Regions from separate parts of the Alicycliphilus denitrificans K601 genome, predicted to be linked through region 2. Evidence: predicted binding sites of a transcription regulator. Region 2 holds the regulator's gene; the other holds the start of a gene.

Region 1 (10,591 bases), 1.2 Mb from region 2:
AATGTGCCGGCGCGGCGCATCGTGGTCACGGCGGGCGCCTCGGCCGCGCTGCAGCTCGCGTGCCTGGCGCTCATCGACGCGGGCGACGAGATCCTGATGCCCGACCCGAGCTACCCCTGCAACCGCCACTTCGTGAGCGCGGCCGACGGCCGGGCGGTGCTCGTCCCGACCACGGCAGAGGAGCGCTTCCAGCTGAGCGCCGCCAAGGTCGAGGCCGCCTGGGGCGCGCGCACGCGCGGCGTGCTGCTGGCCTCGCCCTCCAACCCCACGGGCACCTCCATCGCGCCGGACGAGCTGCGCCGCATCCACGAGGCGGTGCGCGCGCGCGGCGGCATCACGGTCATCGACGAGATCTACCTGGGCCTGTCCTACGAAGAGGCTTTCGGCCACACGGCCCTGGCCCTGGGCGAGGACGTCATCAGCATCAACAGCTTCAGCAAGTACTTCAACATGACGGGCTGGCGCCTGGGCTGGATGGTGGTGCCCGAAGCCATGGTGAGCGTGGTCGAGCGCCTGGCGCAGAACCTGTTCATCTGCGCCAGCACCATCTCGCAGCACGCGGCCCTGGCCTGTTTCGAAGCCGAGAGCATCGCCGAGTACGAACGCCGCCGCGCCGAGTTCAAGGCGCGGCGCGACTTCTTCATCCCGGCGCTGAACCGGCTCGGGCTGACCGTGCCCGTTCCGCCCGACGGCGCCTTCTACGCCTGGGCCGACTGCGGCGAGGCAGCGCGCAGGCTCGGCGTGCAGGGCAGCTGGGACTTCGCCTTCGAGCTCATGCGCCGCGCCCACCTGGCGATCACGCCGGGGCGCGACTTCGGCACGGCGGACACCGCGCGCTTCGTGCGCTTCTCCACGGCCAACTCCATGGCGCAGCTGCAGGAGGCGGTAGCGCGCATGCAGGCCCTGATCGGCTGACGATGTTCGAGTGGCCCGTGCGCATCTACTGGGAGGACACGGATGCCGGCGGCATCGTGTTCTACGCCAACTACCTCAAGTTCTTCGAGCGCGCGCGCACCGAGTGGCTGCGCTCGCTGGACCTGGGGCAGCAGCGCCTGCGGGAACTCACGGGCGGCATGTTTGTCGTAACCGACGCGCGCCTGCGCTACCTGCGCCCGGCGCGCCTGGACGACGAACTGATTGTTACCGCCAGGCTGCAGGAATGCGGCCGGGCTTCGCTCACAATCGAGCAGCAGGCGCTCTTGAAACCAGAGCAGATGAATCCCGAATTCCCTCCCGCGCTGCTGTGCGAAGGCAGCATCCGCATCGGCTGGGTGGAGGCCGCCACCCTGCGCCCGGCGCGCATCCCGGGCCCTCTTTTGGAACGACTCTCCTCATCATGAATTCCCAAGACATGTCGATACTGAGCCTGGTGCTCAATGCCAGCTGGGTGGTGCAGCTGGTCATGCTGCTGCTGCTGGCCGTCTCCGTGGCGAGCTGGGCCGCCATCTTCCGCAAGCTGTTCGCCCTGAAGCGCGTGAAGGCGCTCAACGAGGACTTCGAGCGCGACTTCTGGTCGGGCACCAGCCTCAATGAGCTGTTCGCGGCCGCCGCGCACAACGCAAAGAGCGCCGGCCCCATGGAGCGCATCTTCGCCAGCGGCATGCGCGAATACCAGAAGCTGCGCGAGCGCCGCATCACCGACCCCGGCACGCTGCTCGACGGCGCGCGCCGCGCCATGCGCGCGAGCTTCCAGCGCGAGATGGACGTGATCGAATCGAGCCTCTCCTTCCTCGGCTCGGTCGCCTCGGTCAGCCCCTACGTGGGCCTGTTCGGCACCGTGTGGGGCATCATGCACGCCTTCACGGGCTTCGCCGGCATGGAGCAGGTCACGCTGGCCACCGTGGCGCCGGGCATCGCCGAGGCGCTGGTGGCCACGGCCATCGGCCTGTTCGCCGCCATTCCCGCCGTGATCGCCTATAACCGCTTCGCGCGCGACATCGACCGCGTGGCCATCCACCAGGAGACCTTCATCGAGGAGTTCTCCAACATCCTGCAGCGCAACCTGGGCGCGCACCCCGCGTCGCCCTCGGGCCACTGAAGGGAGGTACGGCATGCCCGCAATGGCCTCGCGCAGCGGCACGCGCCGCCGCTCCATGAACGAGATCAACATGGTGCCGTTCATCGACGTGATGCTGGTGCTGCTCATCATCTTCATGGTGACCGCGCCCATGCTCACGCCCAGCTCGGTGAACCTGCCCTCCGTGGGCAAGGGCACCAAGATGCCCAAGACGCGCGCGGACGTCATCGTCGACAAGGACGGCGGCATACGCTTCAAGGCCGACGGCAACGAGCGCACCGTGCCGCTGCAGAACCTGGGCAGCACGGCCAGGAACTGGCTCAAGGACCAGCCGGAGGACACGCCCGTGCTCATCAGCGCGGACAAGAACGTCTCCTACGACTCCGTCATGAAGGCCATGTCGGCCCTGCAGGCCGCGGGCATTCCCCGCGTCGCCCTGGCCGTCAAGAGCGGCGGCTGACCACAAGGAGCCCCCACCCGCATGCACGCCACCAACGACCGCGACCAGTTCGCCCCACCGCGCCCGCCCGGGCGCATGCGGGCCATCGCGCTGGCGGTGCTGGCCCACGCCATCCTGATCGGCGCGCTGACCTGGGGCGTGAACTGGAAGAGCAGCGCCGACCAGCCGGCCGTCGAGGCCGAGCTCTGGGCCGCCGTGCCCCAGCAGGCCGCGCCGCGCGCGGCCGAGCCCCCTCCGCCGCCCGAACCCGAGCCCGAGCCGCAGCCCACCCCGGCTCCGCCGCCGCCTCCCCCGCCACCGCCACCGCCGCGCCAGGCCGAGCCTGACACGCACGAGGCCGACATCGCCCTGCAAAAACAGAAAAAACGCGAGGAAGAGCTGAAGAAAAAGCGCGAGCAGCAGCTGGAGCAGGAAAAGAAGGACAAGGAACGCCGCGAGCGCCTGGAGCAGGAGAAAAAGGAACGCCAACTGGCGCAGCAGAAGGCCGAGCACGAGAAAGCCGAGCGCGCGAAGAAGCTTGCCGAACAGAAACGGCTGGAGCAGCAAAAAGCCGAGCAGGAAAAGCAGAAGAAACTGGCCGAGGAGAAACGCAAGGCCGAACTCGAAGCCAAGCGGGCCGAGGAATTCCGCAAGGACCAGATGCGCCGCATCGCGGGCCTGGCCGGCGCCACGGGCGGCGAAACGGCCACGGGCACCGCGCAGCGCAGCGCCGGCCCCTCGGGCGGCTACGCCGGCAAGGTGGCGGCCAAGGTCAAGCCCAACATCGTCTATCCCGACCTGGTGGAAGGCAACCCGCGCGCCGAGGTCGAGGTGCGCGCCGCGCCCGACGGCACCATCGTCGGCACGCGCATCCTGCACTCCAGCGGCAACAAGGCCTGGGACGACGCGGTGATCCGCGCGCTGCAGCGCACCGAGACCTTGCCGCGCGACGTGGACGGGCGCGTGCCCTCCTCGCTGGTGATCGGCTTCCGCCCGAAAGATTGAGCTAGCAAAAAGAGAGCTGCCAGCGCTTGCCCTGCCTATATTTCAGGTAGTTTCATACCTAAAACAAAGGAGGGACAAGCGCTGGCAGCTATGTTTTTTGAAGAACCTTCAGGAACGCTGCTCGATCATGCGGTTGATGCGCAGCGCCGCCAGGGTGCACGCCACGCCCGACAGCAGGTACAGCGTGACGGCCCCCAGGCCGAAGCGGGCCGACAGCCCCAGCGCCACCAGCGGCGCGAACGCCGCGCCGATGAGCCAGGCCAGGTCGGCCGACAGCGCCGCGCCCGTGTAGCGGTAGCGGGCGGAGAAGTTGGCCGTGACGGTGCCCGATGCCTGTCCGTACGACAGCCCCAGCAGCACGAAGCCCGCCAGCAGGAACACGTTGCCGCCAAGCTCGCCCCCGCCCAGCAGCCAGGGCGTGGCCAGGCTGAACAGGCCGATCAGCACCGCCATGCTGCCCAGCAGGTTGCGCCGCCCCACGCGATCGGCCAGCCGGCCCGAGAGCGCGACGGCCGCGATCGCCAGCAAGGCCCCCACGATCTGCACGCCCAGCACCCCGGTCATGGAGCGGCCCGAGTACAGCGACATCCAGGACAGCGGGAACACCGTCACCACGTGGAACAGCGCGAAGCTGGCCAGCGCGGCGAAGGCGCCCAGCACCACGTTGCCGCCCTCGTCCTGCATCAGCCGCGCCACGCCCACGGGCTCCAGCTCCTTTTCCTCCAGCAGCTCGGCATAGGACTGCCCCACCACCAGCCGCAGGCGCGCGAACAGCGCCACCACGTTGATGGCGAAGGCCACGCAGAACGGATAGCGCCAGCCCCAGTCCAGGAACTCGGCCAGCGAGAGGCTGCCGTACAGGTAGGCAAACAGGCTGGCGGCCAGCACGAAGCCCAGCGGCGCGCCCAGCTGGCCCACCATGGCGTACCAGCCGCGCCGCTCGGGCGGCGCCGCCATGGCCAGCAGCGACGGCAGCCCGTCCCACGAGCCGCCCAGGGCCAGCCCCTGGCCGAAGCGCAGCGCGGCAAGGGCCACGATGGCCGCGGCGCCCGCCGTCCGGTAGCCGGGCAGGAAGGCCATGCCCACCGTGCACACGCCCAGCACGAACAGCGCCAGCGTGAGCTTGGTGCCCCGCCCCCAGCGCCGCTGCACGGCCATGGAGATGGCGGTGCCGAACGGCCGCGCGACGAAGGCGATGGCGAAAATGGCGAAGGCGGCCAAGGTGCCGTCCAGGTGCGACAGGAACGGGAACAGCAGCGACGGGAAGACCAGCACGCAGGCGATGCCGAACACGAAAAAGTCGAAATACTCCGACGCGCGCCCGATGACGACGCCCACGGCGATTTCGCCGGGGGTGACGTCCTCGTCCGTGTGGGCGCGCGACAGGGAGGCCGCATCCTCGTGGCCATAGACGGGGTATGCGATGGAAGCGCTACTCATATATTCCCAAGCTCCTTTTTGGCAGACACGAACCCGTTCTACACGCAAGCCCAACGATCAACAAGTGCGCTTTCACCAGGGCCCACACTGGGAAAACCCCTAACTACGCTCGGGTATAGCGCGGCAGCCCGAACGCCAAAAACCCATGCCTGACGCGCGGTTACCGTCATTTGTTTGATCCTGGACAAAATGTCCAGCCAGGAAAAACGCTAGCCGCATTACATTTGCGCCCGTCCGTAATTCGCGTTTACCCCTAGGCGTGCCCAGGCGCGGCCGTAGACGCATTCGCCACGTTCCTCGCATGATCCACATGAAGAAACTCCGCGGGCCTGCCTGGCTCGCCGCGGCCGCGGCCGTTGCCGGCCTGGCCGGCTGCGGCAAGACCGTCGTGCTCAATCCCGCGGGCGACATCGCCGCCCAGCAGGGCGACCTGGTCGTCACCGCCACCCTGCTGATGCTCATCGTCATCGTGCCGGTGATCCTGCTCACGCTGCTGTTCGCCTGGAAATACCGCCAGGGCAACGCCGACGCCAAGTACGACCCCGACTGGCACCACTCCACGGTGCTGGAGCTGGTGATCTGGACCGTTCCGCTGATGATCATCATCGCGCTGGGCGCCCTGACCTGGATCGCCACGCACAAGCTCGACCCCTACCGCCCGCTGGACCGCATCGACGCCCAGCGCGCCCTGGCCGCGGACGCCAGGCCGCTGGAGGTGGAGGTGGTGGCCATGGACTGGAAATGGCTGTTCTTCTACCCCGAGCAGGGCATCGCCACCGTCAACGAGCTGGCCGCGCCGGTGGACCGGCCTATCCGGTTCAAGCTCACCGCCACCTCGACCATGAACGCGTTCTACGTGCCCGACCTGGCCGGCATGATCTACGCCATGCCCGGCATGCAGACCGAGCTGAACGCCGTGATCAACAAGCCTGGCGTGTTCCAGGGCCTTGCCTCGCACTACAGCGGCAAGGGTTTCTCGGGCATGACGTTCAAGTTCCACGGCCTGTCGGACGCAGAGTTCGCCCAATGGATCGACAAGGCCAAGGCCGAGGGCAAGCCGCTGGACAAAGCCGCCTACCTGCAGCTGGCCAGGCCCAGCGAGCGCGACCCCGTGCAGCGCTTCTCCAGCGTGGAGCCCGACCTGTACCACCGGGTGCTGAACCGCTGCGTGGAAGACGGCCAGCCGTGCATGCACGAGACCATGGCCAAGGACGCGCGCCGCGGCGCCGCGGCCGCCCCCGCAGAGGCCCCGGCGCACGCCCAGCACGGGGCGGGCGGCCACCACCAGTGAATTCGACGAGCCGAGAGATCCGATATGCCTGAACACACCATCCCTCCGGCCCACTGGCTGCTGGGCCGCATCACCTGGGACTCGATCCCCATGGCGCACGAGCCCATCGTGCTCTGGACCTTCATCGCCGTCGTGCTGGGCGGCCTCGTGGTGGTCGCCGCCCTCTTCAAATTCCGCCTCTGGGGCCCGCTGTGGCGCGACTGGTTCTGCAGCATCGACCACAAGAAGATCGGCATCATGTACATGGTGCTGGGCCTCGTCATGTTCCTGCGCGGCTTCGCCGACGCGGCGATGATGCGGCTGCAGCAGTCCATGGCCTTCGGCGAGAACATGGGCTACCTGCCGCCGCACCACTACGACCAGATCTTCACGGCCCACGGCGTGATCATGATCTTCTTCGTGGCCATGCCCTTCGTCACGGGCCTGATGAACTACCTCGTGCCGCTGCAGATCGGCGCGCGCGACGTGTCCTTCCCGTTCCTGAACAACTTCAGCTTCTGGATGACCACGGGCGGCGCCGTGCTGGTCATGCTGTCGCTGTTCCTGGGCGAGTTTTCCACCGCTGGCTGGCTGGCCCTGTCCAACCTGGGCGCGCAGGACCCGGGCGTGGGGCTGGACTACTACATCTGGGGGCTGCAGGTGGCGGGCGTGGGCACCACCCTGTCGGGCATCAACCTGATCGTTACCATCATCAAGATGCGCGCGCCGGGCATGCAGCTCATGAAGATGCCCGTGTTCAGCTGGACCGCACTGTGCACCAACGCGCTCATCGTGGCCACCTTCCCCATCCTGACGGCCGCGCTGGTGCTGATGTCGCTGGACCGCTACGCCGGCACGAACTTCTTCACGAACGACCTGGGCGGCAACTCCATGCTGTACGTGAACCTGATCTGGATCTGGGGCCACCCCGAGGTCTACATCCTCGTGCTGCCCGCGTTCGGCGTGTTCTCCGAGGTGGTGGCCACGTTCAGCAGGAAGCGCCTGTTCGGCTACACCTCCATGGTCTACGCCACGGTCTGCATCACGGTGCTGTCGTACCTGGTGTGGCTGCACCACTTCTTCACCATGGGCTCGGGCGCCACGGTGAACACCTTCTTCGGCATCACGACGATGATCATCTCGATCCCGACGGGCGCCAAGATCTTCAACTGGCTGTTCACCATGTACAAGGGCCGCATCCGCTTCGAGCTGCCCATGCTGTGGACGGTGGGCTTCATGGTGACGTTCGCCATCGGCGGCATGACCGGCGTGCTGCTGGCCGTGCCCCCGGCCGACTTCGTGCTGCACAACTCGCTGTTCCTGATCGCGCACTTCCACAACGTCATCATCGGCGGCGTGGTGTTCGCGGTGTTCGCCGGCATCAACTACTGGTTCCCCAAGGCCTTCGGCTACAAGCTCGACGAGTTCTGGGGCAGGTGCTCGTTCTGGTTCTGGCTCGTGGGCTTCTGGGTGGCATTCACGCCGCTCTACATCCTGGGGCTGATGGGCGCGACGCGCCGCGTGAACCACTTCGAGGACCCCTCGCTGCAGATCTGGTTCGTCATCGCCGCCTGCGGCGCGGCGCTGATCGCGCTGGGCATCGCCAGCTTCCTGATCCAGCTGGCCGTGAGCTACGCGCGCCGCGAGCAGCTGCGCGACGTGACGGGCGACCCCTGGGACGCCCGCACGCTGGAGTGGGCCACCTCCTCGCCCCCGCCGCAGTACAACTTCGCCTTCACCCCCGTGGCGCACGAGATCGACGCCTGGTGGGACATGAAGAAGCACGGCTACCAGCGTCCGCTGGCGGGCTTCCAGCCCATCCACATGCCCGCCAACACCGGCGCCGGCGTGGTGATCGCGGGCCTGTCCACGCTGTTCGGCTTCGCCATGATCTGGCACATGTGGCCGCTGGCCATCGCCTCGTTCGCCGCCACCGTGCTGGCCTCGATCATCCACACCTTCAACTACCAGCGCGACTACCACATCCCGGCCGCCGAAGTGGCGGCCACGGAAGAAGCGCGCACCCAGCAGCTTGCAGCAGCCCATGTCTGATACGCACACCCTCCCCGCGAGCGCCGCCGCCCAGGCCGAGCGCCAGTACCACCTCGCGCACGAGCCCCATCCAGAGAACGGCACATCCCTGGGCTTCTGGCTCTACCTGATGAGCGACTGCCTCATCTTCGCCGTGCTGTTCGCCACCTACGGCGTGCTGGGCCGCAACTACGCGGGCGGCCCCACGGGCGCCGAGCTGTTCGACCTGAAGCTCGTGGCCATCAACACGGCCTTCCTGCTGCTGTCGTCCATCACCTTCGGCTTCGCCATGCTGCAGAAACAGCAGCGCGACGTGCGCGGCACGCTGGCGTGGCTGGCCGTCACGGGTCTGCTAGGCCTGGCCTTCCTCGCCGTGGAGCTGTACGAGTTTGCGCACCTGCTCCACGAGGGCGCGGGCCCGCAGCGCAGCGCCTTCCTGTCGTCCTTCTTCACGCTGGTGGGCACGCACGGCCTGCACGTGACCTTCGGCACGATCTGGCTCGTCACGCTGATGATCCAGATCGGCAAACACGGCCTGATCCCCGAGAACGCCCGCCGCCTGAATTGCCTGTCGATGTTCTGGCACTTCCTGGACGTGGTCTGGATCGGCGTCTTCACCTTTGTGTACCTGATGGGGGTGCTTTGAATGAGCGCACATGAACTCCACGCCGGCCACGGCGGCCACCACCAAGACGATCACCACCACGACGACATCCACGTCACCAGGGGCGACTACGTCAAGGGCTTCGTCCTCGCCGTGATCCTGACGGCCATCCCGTTCTGGCTGGTCATGAACGGCGCGATCCAAGACCGCACCACGGGCGCTCTGGTGCTGGGCCTGTTCGCCGCGGTGCAGATCGTCGTGCACATGGTGTACTTCCTGCACATGAACGGCAAGATCCAGGGCGGCTGGACCATGCTGTCCACCCTCTTCACCATCGTGTTCCTGGCCGTCACCATCGCCGGTACCCTGTGGGTCATGTTCCACATGAACGCGGCCATGATGCCTTCGCATCCTTGACCTTGAGAGCGCCGGCCGCAGACCAACCGAATGCGCCGCGCTCCGGGCGCACGCTGGCGCTGCTTGCCCTGGCAGGCGTCGCCCTGGCCCTCGCGTTCGCCGCGCTGGGCGCCTGGCAGGTGGAGCGGCGCGTCTGGAAGCTCGCTCTGATGCAGCGCGTGGAGCAGCGCCTGCACGCCGAGCCCGTGCCCCTGCCGCCGCGCGCCGACTGGCCGCGCGTGGACGCTGCCGGCCACGAGTACCTGCCCGTGTTGGCCCAGGGCCGCTGGCTCGCAGGCAAGACCGTGCTGACACAGGCCGCCACGGAGCTCGGCGCGGGCTTCTGGGTGCTCACGGCGCTGCAGCTCGATGCGGGTGGACAGGTGCTGGTCAACCGCGGCTTCATCCCAGAGGCGCAGCGCGGCGCGTGGGCCGCGGGCACGGCCTTCCCGCTGGCGCGGGAAGGCGCCGCGGCGCAAGTCCGGGGCCTGCTGCGCATGACCGAGCCCGGCGGCGGCTTTCTGCGCAGCAACGACCCCGCACGCCAGCGCTGGCATTCGCGCGACGTGGCCGCCATCGCCCGGGCGCTGGGCCTGGAGGACGCCGCCCCGTTCTTCATCGACGCTGGCATTCCCGACCCGCGCGCGGGCAATGCCAGCCCCGGCGCAGGCCCCTGGCCCAGGCCCGGCATGACGGTGGTGCGCTTCCACAACAGCCACCTCGTCTACGCCATCACCTGGTTCGGCCTGGCGGCCATGGCCGCCGCGGCAACGGTCTTCGTTACGCGCCACGAACTGCGGCTGCGCGCCGCCGCTTCCGCCCGATGACGCCTGGCACGCCAGCGACCCTCAAGGCGCGCTCGGCCGATGCCGCGGCGGGGCTGAAGAACCTGCAGCAGCTCATACAGCTGCGCTGGATCGCCGTCGTGGGCCAGATCTTCACCATCGAGGTCGCGCACTACGGCCTGCAGCTGCCCCTGCCGCTGCGCGAGATGCTCATGGTGGTGGGGTGCCTGGCCCTGTACAACGTGACGAGCCTGCTGCGCTGGCGCACCGGGCGCGGCGTGCGCAACGTGGAGCTGTTCCTGGCCCTGCTGGTGGACGTGGCCGTGCTCACCGTGCAGCTGTACCTGAGCGGCGGCACCGGCAACCCCTTCGCCCTGCTGTTCCTGCTGCAGATCGCGCTGGGCGCGGCCCTGCTGCGCAGCGGCTACATCTGGGCCATGGTGTGCATCACGGCGCTGTGCCTGGCGCTGCTGGCGCACTACCGCGTGCCGCTGCAGCTCTCGCCCGATTTCTCGCGCGGGCTGGCCAGCCCCTATGTGCTGGGCCTGCTGGTGTGCTTCATGCTCAACGCGGCGCTGGTGGTGATCTTCATCAGCCGCATCAA
Region 2 (10,591 bases):
GCCCGGGCCTGGCAGATGGGGCAGCAGGAGGTAATTCTGCGCCTGGGATCGGCCGCCCATGCGCGCGTGGCGCCGATGGAAGGGCAGCAGGTGGTGCTGTCGGCCGAGCGTGCGGGGCAGGTCGCCGAACTGGCGCGCTTTGCCTTGAGCGAGGCGCTGCGCCCCGAGGCCGCCTCCGTGGTGCGGCAGCTTCGCTCCGCGGGCATCGATGTGCAGCTGCTCTCGGGCGACCGCAGCGCGGCGGTGCAGGGCGTGGCCGCCCGTGCGGGCATCGACGTGGCGCATGGCGACTGCACGCCCCAGGACAAGCTGCAGCGCCTGCAGGCCCTTCAGGCCGGCGGCCACTGCGTGGCCATGGTGGGTGACGGGTTGAACGACGGTCCGGTGCTGGCGGGCGCGCATGCCTCGTTCGCATTCGGCAAGGCTGTGCCGTTGGCGCAATCCCGTTCTGACATTGTTGTTTTAGGTGACAATCTCGCCCCGGTGGCCCTGACCCTGCTGCTGGCACGGCGTACTTTGCGCATCGTGCGCCAGAACTTGTGGTGGGCTGCCGGATACAACGCCGTTGGCGTTCCGTTGGCCATCGCGGGATACATGCCGGCCTGGCTGGCAGGCCTGGGTATGGCGCTCAGTTCGCTGCTGGTGGTGATGAATGCGGCGCGCCTGGCGCGCATTCCTGGCGGCGATGCCGTTGCCATTTCGCAACCGGCGCATTCCACGCCCATGCCTGTAGAGGTGGCCTGACCATGGACATTCTGTATCTGCTGATTCCGCTGTCTGTCGTGCTCGTGCTGTTCGTGCTGGCCGGCCTGTGGTGGGCTGTCTATCGGGGACAGTTCGAAAACATCGATCAAGAGGGGGAGCGCATTCTGAGGAATGATTGACGCTGGTCAATAACCACAATGCGAGTCCGGTTGAAACTTTTTCTGCATATCAACGAGGTGTAACCGATGGAGTCATCACAAACAAAAGTTGCGCACTACGACGATACCGTCGTGCGCCAATTCACGATCATGGCCGTGGTCTGGGGGGTGGTGGGCATGCTGGTCGGCGTGTTCATCGCAGCACAGCTGACTTGGCCCGAACTGAATTTCGGCATTCCATGGCTGAGTTACGGGCGCCTGCGCCCGCTGCACACCAATGCGGTGATCTTCGCCTTCGGCGGTTGCGGCCTGTTCGCCACCAGCTACTACGTAGTGCAGCGCACCAGCCAGGCGCGGCTGTTCATGCCTAAGCTGGCCAGCTTCACCTTCTGGGCCTGGCAGGCCGTCATCGTGGCCGCCGCCATCAGCCTGCCGTTGGGCTACACGTCGGGCAAGGAATACGCCGAGTTGGAATGGCCGATCGACATCCTGATCGCCGTCACCTGGGTCAGCTACGCCATCGTGTTCTTCGGCACGGTGGGTACGCGCAAGGTCAAGCACATCTACGTGGCCAACTGGTTCTTCGGCGCCTTCATCATTGCCGTGGCCCTGCTGCACATCGTCAACAGTGCCGCTATTCCCGCGGGCTGGATGAAGAGCTATTCCGCCTACGCCGGCGTGCAGGACGCCATGGTCCAGTGGTGGTACGGCCACAACGCCGTGGGCTTCTACCTGACCACGGGCTTTCTGGGCATGATGTACTACTTCATCCCCAAGCAGGCCGGCCGCCCGGTGTACAGCTACCGCCTGTCCATCGTGCACTTCTGGGCGCTGATCTTCACCTACATGTGGGCCGGTCCCCATCACCTGCACTACACCGCGCTGCCCGACTGGACGCAGTCCGTGGGCATGGTGTTCTCGCTGATCCTGCTGGCGCCCAGCTGGGGCGGCATGATCAACGGCATGATGACCCTGTCGGGCGCCTGGCACAAGCTGCGTGACGACCCCATCCTGCGCTTCCTGATCGTGTCGCTGTCGTTCTATGGCATGTCCACCTTCGAGGGCCCGATGATGTCGATCAAGACCGTCAACGCCCTGTCGCACTACACCGACTGGACCGTGGGCCACGTGCACTCCGGTGCCCTGGGCTGGGTCGGCCTGATCACCATGGGTTCGCTGTACTACTTGGTGCCGCGCCTGTTCGGCAAGGACAAGATGCACTCCATCAAGGCCATCGAACTGCACTTCTGGATGGCGACGATCGGCATCGTGCTCTACATCGCCGCCATGTGGATCGCCGGCGTGATGCAGGGCCTGATGTGGCGCGCCGTCAACACCGACGGCACGCTGACCTACACCTTCGTCGAAAGCGTCAAGGCCACCTATCCGTTCTATGCCATCCGGTTCTTCGGGGGCCTGCTGTATCTGTCCGGCATGGTCCTGATGGCCTGGAACGTATGGATGACTGCGATTTCTGGTCGTGCCGTCAAGGTGGCCATTCCGGCTGTGAAGGCCGCGCACGCTTGAAGGTTCAGGAGCCAGATATATGTCCAATACACAGAACAACACTTCGTCCGGCTTCACCCACGAGAAGGTCGAGACCAGCAACTTCCTGATGATCGTCCTGATCCTCCTGGTGGTTGCCATTGGCGGCCTGGTGGAAATCGTGCCGCTGTTCTTCCAGAAGTCCACCACGGAAGCCGTGCAGGGCCTCAAGCCCTACACCCCGCTGCAGCTGGCTGGGCGCGACATCTATGTACGCGAGGGCTGCTACAACTGCCACTCGCAGATGATCCGCCCCTTCCGCGCGGAAACGCTGCGCTACGGCCATTATTCGGTGGCCGGTGAATTCGTCTACGACCACCCGTTCCAGTGGGGTTCCAAGCGCACGGGCCCGGACCTGCACCGCGTGGGCGGGAAGTACAGCGACGAATGGCACCGCATCCACCTGAACAATCCGCGCGACGTGGTACCCGAGTCGAACATGCCGGCCTATCCGTGGCTGGAAAAGACCCAGCTCGATCCCGCCGTTTCCGCTCCGCACATGAAGGCGCTGCGCACCGTGGGCGTTCCCTACACGGACGAGGAAATCGCCGGTGCGGCCGAGCAAGTCAAGGGCAAGACGGAAATGGATGCCCTGGTCGCCTACCTGCAGGTACTGGGCCGCACGCTCAGGTAACAACAAGAGGAGTAGTGGCCATGGACATCACCACCATGCGTATTGTGGTCACGCTGGCATCGCTGGCGTGTTTCGTGGGCATCTGGTTCTGGGCGTTCATGCGCCGCAACAAGACCCGGTTCGAGGAGGCGGCGCAGCTGCCCTTCACCGAGGACTGAAGAACTCCTTAAAAGCAAAGAGATAACCCATGAGCGATTTCACCAGCAATTTCTGGTCCATCTATGTGGCCGGAATCACCATCATCGGCATCATTGGCTGCGGCCTGCTGCTTTGGATCACTTCCCGCAAGAAGGTCGAGGCGACGGCGGACAACACCACGGGCCACGTCTGGGACGAGGACCTGACCGAAATGAACAACCCCATGCCACGCTGGTGGATGTGGCTGTTCGTGCTGACCATCGTGTTCGGCTTTGGTTATTTGGTGGCGTATCCTGGCCTGGGCACGTTCAAGGGCCAGCTTGGCTGGACCCAACTGGGCGAGTACCAGCAAGAGGTGGAGAAGGCGAATACCGAACTGCAGCCTCTTTACGCGCGTTTTGCCAGCATGACTACCGAGGACATGGCGAAGGACCCCGCAGCCATGGCCATCGGCGAGCGCCTGTTCATGAACAACTGCGCGCAATGCCATGGCTCGGACGCGCGCGGCAGCAAGGGCTTTCCCAGCCTGGCCGATGGCGACTGGCTCCATGGCGGCGCGCCCGATGACATCCGCAAGACCATTCACGACGGGCGCGTGGGCGTGATGCCGCCCATGGCCGCCGCGGTCGGATCGCCCGAGGACGTGCGCAACGTGACGCATTACGTACTGAGTCTGTCGGGCAGCCCGCACGACTCGCTCAGGGCTTCGCTCGGCAAATCCAAGTTTGCGGCCTGCGCTGCCTGCCACGGCATGGACGGTAAGGGCAACGCGGCGCTGGGAGCCCCCAACCTGACGGATGACATCTGGCTGCACGGCTGGGGCGAGGCCGCCATCACGGCTATGATTAACAACGGCAAGACCAATGAAATGCCGGCACAGGCAGGTAAGCTGACCGACGCGCAGATCAACGTGCTGACGGCTTATGTCTGGGGCTTGTCCCACAAGGCCGGCGCTTCTCGCTGACGCCAGCTCTGCGGCCGGCTCCCTCACCGAGGGTGCCGGCCGTTTTGTTTTCTGGAAGTTGTACTTCCCCCACGAGATCCCATCATGAAGCCAGCCGAAGACAGGCCACGCAAGGTGATACCCATTACTCCTGTTGCAGCGGAGAGCCAGCAGCCTGAGACGGTGTCGCTTTACGAAGCCCAGAAGAAGATCTATCCCCGCTCCATCAGCGGTGTGTTCGCGCGCTGGCGCTGGGCGATGGTGTTCCTGACGCAGCTGGTCTTCTATGGCCTGCCCTGGCTGGAGTGGGGGCAGCGCCAGATGGTGCTGTTCGACCTCGGGGCGCGGCGCTTCTACATCTTCGGCCTAGTGCTGTACCCGCAGGACTTCATCTATTTGACCGGCCTGCTCATCATCTCGGCGCTGTCGTTGTTCCTGTTCACGGCAGTGGCGGGGCGGCTGTGGTGCGGATTCGCCTGTCCGCAGACGGTTTATACCGAGATATTCATGTGGATCGAGCACAAGATCGAAGGCGATCGCAGTGCCCGCATGCGCCTGGACAACGGGACGTGGACCTTCGAGAAGATCTGGAAGAAATCGCTCAAGCAGGTGATCTGGGTCGCTGTGGCCTTCTGGACCGGTTTCACGTTCGTGGGTTATTTCGTGCCGATCCGGGAACTCGGCGGCGAGCTGCTGGTGCTGCACGGCTCCTGGCAGATCTTCTGGGTGTTCTTCTATGGTTTCGCGACCTATGGCAATGCAGGCTATCTGCGCGAGCAGGTCTGCAAGTACATGTGCCCCTACGCGCGCTTCCAAAGCGCGATGTTCGACAAGGACACGCTGATCGTCACCTACGACCCCGAGCGAGGCGAGCCCCGCGGACCGCGCACCAAGAGCGTCGACTACAAGGCCAAGGGCCTGGGGGACTGCATCGACTGCACGTTGTGCGTGCAGGTCTGCCCTACGGGCATCGACATCCGCAATGGCCTGCAGTACGAATGCATCGGCTGCGGCCTGTGCGTGGATGCATGCGATACCGTGATGGACAAGATGAAATACCCGCGGGGGCTGATCCGCTTCTCCACGCAGAACGGCGTCAAGAACCACTGGACCCAGTCGCAGATGCTCAAACGCGTGCTGCGTCCGCGCGTGCTGTTCTATACCAGCGTGCTGATTGTGCTTTGCATCGGGATGCTCGCTAGCTTGGTGGTGCGCACGCCTCTCAAGGTGGACGTGGTGCGCGACCGCGCGGCGCTCTCGCGCATCGTGGCTGGGGGCAAGCTGGAGAACATCTACCGGCTGCAGATCATGAATGCCACCGAAGGGGCCCAGCGCTATGTCATCAGCGCGCGTGGGCTGCCAGGGCTGGAGGTGGCTTCCGAGTCCGAGGTCGATATCGGCCCTGCGGACTCCCGCTGGGTTGCTGTGCGCCTGCAAATCCCCTACGGGTCGGCGCCACCGGGCTCGCACACGGTGTATTTCGATATCCAGGCGCAGGGCAACAAAGGGCAGGTGGCGGAGAAATCCGTATTCCTCGTCCCGCGCTGAGGGCGCGGATCCGTACCGAGTTTTTGCATGGCCCCGGAAGGGGCACGGAGATCGTAACGATGTCGAAAGATGGACCAATGAATGCAGACCCCGAGCCGCAGCCCTGGTGGAGGTACGGCCATGTGTGGCTGATCATCGCAGGCCCGGTGATCGTGGTCATTGCCGGTTTCGTCACTCTTTGGCTTGCGCTTTCCCGGCCGGACCCCGTGCTGGCGGAGGACTACTACCAACGTGGCCTGGACATCAACAAGACGCTGAAGAATGCGGACTCTGGCATGACACCCGCAATGAAAGGGCGTAACCACGCCGCCACGCCCGCGCAGGACCAGCCGCGCTGAGGTCCTAAGGGGAATCAGGGAGACGATGGCACTTTGCTTGCGCCGGGCATGGTGCTAGGCTGTCACTATGACAAGGAGACAAGCTTGATGTGGAAGCAGAGGTTGATGTGGATAGCCTGGCCCGCCTTTCTCATGGCGGGGGTCATGGAGATGGTCGTGTTTGCCTTCGTGGACCCCGAGGCGTTGCAGTGGTTCGACCAGCCCGTCACTCTTTCGAGGCAAGGCGTCTACACCGTAGCGTTCTTCGTTTTCTGGGCCATCATCATGGCGTCGAGCATGCTTACCACGATGTTGTCGCTCTCCCCCTTCGAGCTCAATCGCTGTCCGGTACCGGAGGGCGAGAGGCCGCTCGACTGTGCCAAATACATGCCCTGACATGGGCCTGGGGCTGCAGCCTGGGTGAGGGTGGTTAGAGACAGGATTGCTGGCTATTGACGATGCGCTTCAGGGCATCGGTGTCCACGATGCGTACGTGGCGTTGCCTGACCTCCACGATGCCCTCCTCGACGAACTTGGAGAAGGTGCGGCTCACGGTTTCGAGCTTGAGGCCCAGGTAGCTGCCGATTTCCTCGCGCGTCATGCGCAACACCAGTTCCGATTGGGAAAACCCCCGCGCATGCAAGCGCTGCACCAGATTCAACAGGAAGGCGGCAAGGCGCTCCTCGGCCCGCATGCTTCCCAGGAGCAGCATGACGCCGTGTTCGCGGACGATCTCACGGCTCATGATCTTGTGCACATGGTTTTGCAGTGCGGTGACTTCGCGGGACAGTTCTTCGATGCGGTCGAACGGCATGACGCAGACCTCGGCGTCTTCCAGGGCCACGGCATCGCAGGTGTGCCGATCGTTCACTATGCCATCTAGGCCGATGATTTCTCCGGCCATCTGAAAACCCGTCACTTGGTCGCGTCCATCCTCCGTGGCCACGCAGGTCTTGAAGAAGCCCGTGCGAATGGCGAACAGGGATGCGAATGGTTCGCCGTTGCGAAACAACGTGCCGCCACGCTTGACCTTGCGGCGCACGGCGACGACGTCATCGATGCGCTTGAGTTGCTGCTCATCCAGCCCGACGGGCATGCACAGTTCGCGCAAGTTGCAGTTTGAACAGGCAACTTTGATGGATTGCAGGTTGGAATGTGTGGAAACCCTATTCATGTCGCGAGCTTACATCTGAACGCCGTCGAGGCATGGAATGTCACGGATCGTTCGAAGACTTTGATCCAAAGTCAATTGTCCCCATCCGGACCGCATGGGTGCTTGATCAACATCAAGAACGCCCTGGGGACTCTACGGCACAGTACGCCGCAAATGCAAGGAATCCCACCATGACAGTCGTTACAACAGAGCTCTTGCGTCGTTTTGACGTGCCTGGGCCGCGCTACACCTCCTACCCGACAGCAGACCGTTTCGTGGAGGCATTTGGTGAAAAGGAGTACATCCTAGCCCTGCAGCAGCGTCGCGTGGGGTCGGCGGCCAAGGCGATGCCCCTGTCCCTCTACGTGCATATTCCGTTTTGCGAATCCCTGTGCTACTACTGTGCCTGTAACAAGATCATTACACGGCATCCGGAGCGGGCCGAGGTCTATTTGCGGTACTTGAGCCGCGAGATCGACCTGCACACCGCGCACTGCGGCGTGGGGCAGCACGTGAGTCAGCTGCATTTCGGCGGCGGCACGCCCACCTTCCTGTCTGACGACGGCCTGCGCGAACTCATAGGCATGCTCAAGCGCAGCTTCGTGCTGGTGCCAGGGGGCGAGTATTCGATCGAAGTGGATCCTCGCACCGTGGACGAGAAGCGGCTTGCCTTGCTGGCCGAGCTGGGTTTCAACCGGCTCAGCTTCGGGGTGCAGGATTTCGATCCCGAGGTGCAGAAGGCGGTGCATCGCATACAGCCTGCCGAGAAGGTATTCGCGCTGATCGAGAGCGCACGCAAGCTGGGCTTCGAGTCGGTGAACGTGGACCTGATCTATGGCCTGCCGCGCCAGACGCCGGAGTCTTTCGACCGGACCCTGGCGCAGGTGGCGCAACTGCGGCCCGACCGCATCGCGCTGTATGCCTACGCCCATCTGCCCGAACGCTTCAAGTCGCAACGGCGCATCATTTCCGCAGAGCTGCCCATGGCCTCGGCCAAGGTGTCGATGCTGGCGCGCTCCATCGACGTGTTCATGAATGCGGGCTATGTGTACGTGGGCATGGACCACTTCGCGCTGCCCGAGGATGCCCTGGCTGTGGCCAAGCGCCAGGGGCGGCTGCACCGCAATTTCCAGGGGTACAGCACCCAGCCTGACTGCGACCTGATCGCGCTTGGCGTTTCCGCCATCGGGCGGGTGGGCGCAACGTACAGCCAGAACGTCAAGACGCTGGACGAGTATTACGACGCGATCAACCATGGGCACCTGCCCATAGTGCGAGGCCTGGCCTTGACCAGGGACGACCTGGTGCGCCGCGCGGTCATCATGGCCCTGATGTGCCAGGGGGAGGTGCTGTTCGAGCCGGTCGAGCAGTCCTGGCTCATCGATTTTCGCCGCTATTTCGAGGCCGAGCTGCAGCAGCTCGAAGAAATGGCGGAGCAGGGTCTGGTGAAGGTCGGCGCCGAGGGCATCGAGGTCACCACGATGGGCTGGTTCTTCGTGCGTGGCGTGGCGATGGTGTTCGACAAGTACTTGCAGGCGGACCGCAATCGGGCACGTTTCTCGCGCATCATCTGATCCATGTTGCTGGCGCTGGCTTCGACGGCATTCTTCATGGGCTTGATGGGCGGGACGCATTGTCTCGTCATGTGCGCAGCGCCCTGCGCCGCCTTGACGGGGGCGGGTGGCGCCCCGGGTGGTAGCGAGCAGGTCGTGCGCTGGATGCCGCGCGGATCCGTGGCGCAGCGCACCGTCGGATTCCATCTGGGGCGGTTGACGGGCTATGGCGTGGCGGGCGCCCTGGCCGCCTTCGCCATGGAACGGCTGGCGTGGCTGAGCCAAGGCAGCGCCGCGCTGCGCCCCGTCTGGACCATGTTCCATGTGCTGATCCTCGCCTGGGGCTTGTTGATGATGCTGCAGGTGCGCCAGCCTGTATGGCTGGAAGGCGCCGGCAGGGCGGTCTGGGGCAGGGTGCGATCTCTGGTATCCCGGCCTGGAGGCCTGTTCGTGACCGGCTGTGCCTGGGCGCTGCTGCCTTGCGGCCTGCTCTACACCGCGTTGCTCACCGCAGCATTGAGCGGCAGCGTTCAGCGTGGCGCCCTGTGCATGGTGCTGTTTGGCGTTGGCAGTGGTGTCTGGCTGGTGGTCGGGCCTGTGGCGTGGGGCAGGTTTCGTGCACGCGTCAACGGTGTTGCGGGCACATGGGGGCCCAGGATTGCGGGTCTGGTGCTTTTCACGCTGGGGGCTGGGGCCTTGTGGATGGATGTGGTGCACGGGCAGCCCGCCCCGTGGTGTTTGCCCTGAGCCGCATTTGTCGCCAGCGATCATTTTGTTGTTTGTAACTAATACGCAACGCTGGTAACTGACCATAATGCTTCGGTAAGATGGGCGCGAGTGGATATGCCCTCTGCAAACTGAAGTGGACCAATCCGTACTGATTGATATCGATGCCCTCCGCGTGGGCATGTTCATCCAACTCGAAGTGGGCTGGATGAACCATCCCTTTCCGATGAACAGCTTCAGAATCTCCTCGCATGAGCAGATTCGCGTTTTGCGGGACTTGGGACTGAAATCCGTACGCCACATTCCGGCCAAGAGCACGGCCCTGGCGCAAACGCCTTCAGAGGCGCTCGAGCGGATGGCGGACGTGCAGCCGGAGCAGGACGATGTCGGTGAGCCCGCTGTCGAACGGCTGGGGCGCAGCACCACGGCGCAGGCCGGTGTACGGGCGCTATACAACGCCACGCAGCAACGTTGCAGGCAGCGCTACCAGGAGGCTGCCACCGTCTATGAGTCGGTCTGCGCCGGGGTGCAGGCGGCGCCGCAAAAGGTGCGCGAACAGGCGGAATCCCTGGTCCGCGCGTGCGTTGCGCAGCTGCTGGAGCAGGGGCCATACGCGGTTCACCTGCTGGCTGACAGCCTGGGTCAGCGCTCTGCTGGCCATGCGGTGAACGTGCTGGTGCTGGCCTTGCTGCTTGGGCGCGCGCTCCGCATGGAGGCGCGGGAGTTGTGCCTCCTGGGGACGGCGGCCTTGCTGCATGACCTGGGGAAGGTGGGCTTGCCGATTCATATCGCGGAGCCGGGCGCCGCTCTCAACCTTTCGGACATGCAGCGCTATCAGGAGCACGTGGGCCTGTCGGTGGACCTGGGGCAGCGCATGGGGCTGTCCAGCGACGTGCTGATCGCGATTGCGCAGCACCACGAAATGGCTGATGGCAGCGGGTTTCCGCTGCGCCTCGTCGGCGAGGACCTCAGCCGATGCGGGCAGATATTGGCGCTTGTTAACCGCTACGACCGCCTGTGCAATCCATTGCATGGGGAGCAGGCGTTGACGCCCCACGAGGCCCTGGCCAGGATCTTCGCGCTGCGGCGCGAGTGTTTCGACGCCACGGTGCTGGGGGCCTTCATCCGGATGATGGGGGTCTATCCGCCGGGCTCGCTGGTCCAGTTGGTG

Evidence for each region. Region 2 encodes FNR, which switches genes on or off when oxygen is low (the NO sensors DNR and NnrR bind a similar motif). Its sites were predicted from a motif close to TTGATNNNNATCAA; they were not measured.
Region 1: the regulator FNR is predicted to act here: its motif matches at 5,076-5,089, upstream of cyoA (ubiquinol oxidase subunit II).

Annotation. Positions count from the first base shown of each region.
Region 1 is NC_015422.1:2,346,091-2,356,681, reverse strand. It holds gene ALIDE2_RS11230 (pyridoxal phosphate-dependent aminotransferase) at 1-915, shown strand, start outside; gene ALIDE2_RS11225 (YbgC/FadM family acyl-CoA thioesterase) at 918-1,340, shown strand; gene tolQ (protein TolQ) at 1,337-2,038, shown strand; gene ALIDE2_RS11215 (ExbD/TolR family protein) at 2,052-2,477, shown strand; gene tolA (cell envelope integrity protein TolA) at 2,499-3,461, shown strand; gene ALIDE2_RS11205 (MFS transporter) at 3,570-4,901, opposite strand; gene cyoA (ubiquinol oxidase subunit II) at 5,203-6,192, shown strand; gene cyoB (cytochrome o ubiquinol oxidase subunit I) at 6,217-8,223, shown strand; gene cyoC (cytochrome o ubiquinol oxidase subunit III) at 8,216-8,848, shown strand; gene cyoD (cytochrome o ubiquinol oxidase subunit IV) at 8,849-9,223, shown strand; gene ALIDE2_RS11180 (SURF1 family protein) at 9,220-10,029, shown strand; gene ALIDE2_RS11175 (ATP-binding protein) at 10,026-10,591, shown strand, end outside.
Region 2 is NC_015422.1:1,169,478-1,180,068, forward strand. It holds gene ALIDE2_RS05580 (heavy metal translocating P-type ATPase) at 1-744, shown strand, start outside; gene ccoS (cbb3-type cytochrome oxidase assembly protein CcoS) at 747-884, shown strand; gene ccoN (cytochrome-c oxidase, cbb3-type subunit I) at 951-2,390, shown strand; gene ccoO (cytochrome-c oxidase, cbb3-type subunit II) at 2,410-3,042, shown strand; gene ALIDE2_RS05600 (cbb3-type cytochrome oxidase subunit 3) at 3,063-3,200, shown strand; gene ccoP (cytochrome-c oxidase, cbb3-type subunit III) at 3,230-4,144, shown strand; gene ccoG (cytochrome c oxidase accessory protein CcoG) at 4,229-5,671, shown strand; gene ALIDE2_RS05615 (FixH family protein) at 5,731-6,009, shown strand; gene ALIDE2_RS05620 (hypothetical protein) at 6,097-6,384, shown strand; gene fnr (fumarate/nitrate reduction transcriptional regulator Fnr) at 6,419-7,162, opposite strand; gene hemN (oxygen-independent coproporphyrinogen III oxidase) at 7,333-8,715, shown strand; gene ALIDE2_RS05635 (sulfite exporter TauE/SafE family protein) at 8,719-9,441, shown strand; gene ALIDE2_RS05640 (cyclic di-GMP phosphodiesterase) at 9,557-10,591, shown strand, end outside.